Regions from separate parts of the Enterocloster clostridioformis genome, predicted to be linked through region 1. Evidence: riboswitches for the same ligand, from Rfam matches in the RefSeq annotation. Region 1 holds a riboswitch; the other holds the start of a gene.

The links. Region 1 has a riboswitch for thiamine pyrophosphate ahead of thiW (energy coupling factor transporter S component ThiW). Riboswitches for the same ligand answer to the same signal wherever they lie in the genome.
Region 2: linked by a shared signal. The riboswitch ahead of thiC (phosphomethylpyrimidine synthase ThiC) and the one ahead of thiW (energy coupling factor transporter S component ThiW) in region 1 are both predicted to bind thiamine pyrophosphate.

Annotation. Positions count from the first base shown of each region.
Region 1 covers NZ_JAIWZC010000001.1:3,996,293-3,998,500, reverse strand. Annotated here, with positions in the region: gene thiM (hydroxyethylthiazole kinase) at 1-618, opposite strand, end outside; gene thiW (energy coupling factor transporter S component ThiW) at 639-1,175, opposite strand; TPP riboswitch at 1,361-1,470, opposite strand; partial or broken gene LA360_RS20135 (TnpV protein) at 1,554-1,775, shown strand; gene LA360_RS20130 (helix-turn-helix transcriptional regulator) at 2,086-2,208, shown strand, end outside.
Region 2 covers NZ_JAIWZC010000001.1:48,285-50,492, reverse strand. Annotated here, with positions in the region: gene thiC (phosphomethylpyrimidine synthase ThiC) at 1-883, opposite strand, end outside; TPP riboswitch at 1,042-1,151, opposite strand; partial or broken gene dctP (TRAP transporter substrate-binding protein DctP) at 1,656-2,208, shown strand, end outside.

The DNA of each region.
Region 1 (2,208 bases):
AAGCCCGTCCAGCATACAGCCGCTGCCTGTAATTCTGGCCATCCAGGGATGGCCGTTTCTGACAATGAACCTTCTTTCTTTTCCGGCCACCACATCCTCTTCCCCGGTCATGACCACAACCGCGCCTGTAAGGTCCCTCAGGGAACAGGCGGTTTCCAGGCGGCTCTCAATCGTACCAAAGGTTCCCGAATCCACGCCGCAGGTATTTCCCGCCTCATGTCCCCTCAGTTCCTGGTTCAGGGCCCGGATTTCCGCCTCATTTCCCCGGATGACAGAAGGAGCGGCCTTCCGGATCATATCAATGGCTGTCTGTCTGCGAAACCGTGATGCAGTGACTCCTACCGGGTCCAGGATAACGGGAAGGCCCAGAACGGCAGCTTTTCTTCCCGCTGCCTCCATGGCCGGTATGGTTTTTTCTTCCAGGGTTCCCAGATTAAGGACAAGACTGCTGCAGATGGAGGTAACGTCCTCCACCTCATGCAGCCCCTGGGCCATAACAGGGGAACCGCCTGCGGCCAGCACCATATTGGCCACATCCCCTGCCGTAACATAATTGGTTATACAGTGGACCCTGGGAGAGCGCTCCCTTAAGTCCTTCATCCATTGTCTCCGCGTCATCTGATTTATCCTTTTTCCTGTTATCTTCCCATGGCTTTGCCGGTCTGTACATCCAGATCCAGCATCCGCCTCATATACTGAAACGCGCCGGACTTATACAGCACCCCAATCAGGAACGCGGCAATGACCGTGCCGCACATGGTGCTCATAAGGAATGGGATTACATAGGCAAAAATGGCCGCTTCCTTCCCCATAACCAGTGTGGCCACCGGATAGCAGAGCATTCCGCCCAGTATGCCGGTGCCAAACACTTCCCCAAAGTAGGCCAGTGTCAGCCTGCCGAAACGCTGGTACAGATACCCTCCTAAAAATGCTCCCACCATACTTCCCGGAAATGCCAGCAGACTGCCCGTCCCCATCAGATTCCTGATAAACGATGTGCAGAACGCCATCCCCACGCCATACCACGGCCCAAGAAATACGCCGGCCAATACATTGGCAAGGTGCTGAATCGGAAAACATTTGGATGCCCCTATGGGGATGGAAAAGCCGGATAAAGACACGGCCACCGCTGTCAGCATGGCGCTTACCGCCAGTTTCTTAATGTTTACTTTCATAGTCATAGTCATACCTCCATGTTTTTTACTCGGAGCCCGCCTATCTTCCTGGTAGAGAGGCATATTCTCTGGTACAGCGGCGTATTGCCTGCACAGCTCTAAAGCCCTCATATGTCCGAACCGCGGTGAAGGCTGAAAAAAGCCCATACCGCGCGGGATATGGACTTAAATTACGCATTTAATACACATACATGTCTCATATTTCCCTACGTTGGCATTACCCAAATCAGGTGCGATAGGTCGAAGTTTGATTACTTCCTCTCAGCCTGCTTCACAAGCTCCCTGTTGTTATTTAGCATAGCACCGGACTATTTATTTGTCAATCAGTAATGAATGAAGCCAGATAAGGAGAAAACTCAAAAATGTGTTTAAGACAGCAGGCACAATAAAGTTATATACACCAATCTTCTGACAAGCGGCAGGCTGAACGCCTACCTTGCGGAGATTAATAAACAGGCGCAGGAACGCTTTGAAAGGCTCGTAGAGCAAATGAAGCAAGCACAGGGCATAACGGAACAGCTAAAGGCAAAAAATGCCTTGGAATGGACAGGACGCCTTAATAATATAAGGGCTTGTGCAGGGGAGATTGTGGAAACGTAAATCATTTACGCATAGATGTAACGCATAAAGAACTGAAATTGGAGAGCAGGTATATAAAGTTTCTTGCTCTCTTTTTTAAGGAAAAAGCGGCTGAAATATAGGCGCTGCAATGAGGAAAATCGTTACCATCATTGTTTTTCGGGTGGTAAAAATTATGTGGCCGTTTGAGTAGAAACTACAAGTTACGAGATAAAAAAATCATATATGCTCGCTTGGTTGATAATGGGAAGAAAAATGATTATAATAAATATTGACGCATCGTGTCAGGTTTTTGGTAGTATTCTATTATCATCAAAGGGAGGAACTGACAATGCAGGAAAGCAGATTATTTAAGATTGTGTATTATTTACTCGATAAAGGACAGGCTACCGCTCCAGAATTAGCAGAAAAATTTGAAGTATCTGTAAGGACAATTTACAGAGATATTGACGCT
Region 2 (2,208 bases), 3.9 Mb from region 1:
CAAGGACATAAAAAGGGGCTCCCTGGCAGATAGTCTGCTGTATCTTCATATTGGACTGAATCTGGTCCAAAGGCATATGTCCCGGTCCTTCTATGATGACCTGCACATTCTTTTCCCACGCCCTTCTGGTCAGCTCCCCCAGCGTCACCAGCTCCTCAATCTGGGATATATCCGATGCATCCTCAATACATCCCGGACGGCAGGCGTCTCCCAGGCTCAGTGTCACATCATAGGCCTGACAGATATCCAGTATCTTCTCAAAATGCTCATAAAACGGATTTTCCTTTCCCGTCATTTCCATCCATGCAAATATAATAGAACCTCCCCTGGACACAATATTGGTAAGGCGCTTCGCCTTCTTGAAGCGCTCCGCTGTCTGCCGGTTGATTCCCACATGGATGGTCATGAAGTCCACCCCATCCTCCGCATGCATCCTTACGATATCCAGCCACTCCTGTGAAGTAATATCCTTCAGCGGTTTGTGGTAATAAACCACCGCATCATAGATGGGAACAGTGCCTATGATTGCAGGACACTGGGCAGTCAGCTTTCTTCTGAATGTGCGGGTATCCCCCCATGAACTCAGGTCCATGATGGACTCTGCCCCCATCCTCACCGCATCATTTACCTTCTGTAATTCCATTTCCAAGTCCTTGCAGTCCCTTGAAGTGCCGAGGTTTACGTTGATTTTCGTCTTAAGCCTGGATCCGATTCCATTTGGTTCCAGACAGGTATGCAGCCGGTTGGCAGGAATGACAGCCTTCCCCTCAGCCACCAGCCGCATCAGTTCAGCTGGTTCAAACAGTTCCTTATCCGCTACCCTTTTCAGCTCCTCTGTCAGGATACCTTTCCTGGCCGCGTCCATCTGCGTGGTATAATCCATATTTTCCTCCTCTTCGCCCGGAGCCCGCATGTGGTTAAAAGTAATTTTCACATGCAATCTATTAAACCGTGTTCGTTTGCCCGCGTCATGCCGGATATACTTCAGGACACAAAAAAGGCCCATACCGGTAAGGAATGGACCATTCATATCATGCAAGCTTGTACATACTCCATATTTCCCTACGTTGGCATTATCCAAATCAGGTTTAATAGGTCGAAGTTCGATTACTTCCTCTCAGCCTGCCCCACAAGCTCCCTGTTGTAATATGACTGAATACGGCAGTTCTCCCGCTGTATCCGAAAGGCATTTTCACCTCACTCTGTCAGTTTATATGGAAAATATCTGCTTGTCAACCATTATTCTCAATTGTTTATCCAATATTATCCTGCCTCCTCCCTACTATCGCACCTACTGCCTTCCTACCACATCCCCCTGTTTGAGAATAACAGTCAAAGAATTCTATCCATTATAACGTGTACGCTGAGTCATTACAAGAAAAAATACGCCCGCATCTGATATCCTCCCAGGAGCACCGCATTCCTCTCCTCCTTTTTCCCATTATACCATTGATTCCGTCTGTCTGCTATCTGTGCCGTTAATATCACGTTAAAAATCCGTTAAATTATTGCTAATACAATTACTGCTTTATGACAATAATTTACTCTCAAATATTAAAATTTTCCAGTGATTATACACAATTTTGTCGATATAATAAAAACCAGTTACATGTTCTGCAGACATTGACATACGCAAATAAAGAGAGGGATTGGAAATGGTGAGTGTTTTAATGAAAAGGCTTGCAATTGCAGCTGTGGCCGGCGCTGTCATGGTTTCGGCTTCCGGATGCAGCTTGGTTTCCTCAGGTAAAAGAATTATCCGCGTGTCGCACGCACAGTCGGAGACCCATCCTGAGCATCTGGGAATGCTGGCATTTAAGGAATATGTGGAAGAACGTCTGGGAGACAAATATGAGGTACAGATATTCCCCAATGAAATACTGGGATCTGCCCAGAAGGCAATCGAGCTGACCCAGACAGGAGCAATTGATTTTGTTATTGCGGGTACGGCAAATCTGGAGACATTTGCGGATGTCTATGAGATTTTCAGCATGCCCTATCTTTTTGACTCCGAAGAAGTCTACCGGTCTGTGATGGAAGACACGGATTATATGGAAAATATATACAAGTCCACGGACGAGGCCGGTTTCAGGGTGGTGACCTGGTACAATGCGGGAACCCGTAATTTCTACGCCAAGACTCCCATCAACACGCCGGATGATTTAAAGGGCAGGAAAATACGTGTACAGCAAAGCCCGGCCAGCGTGG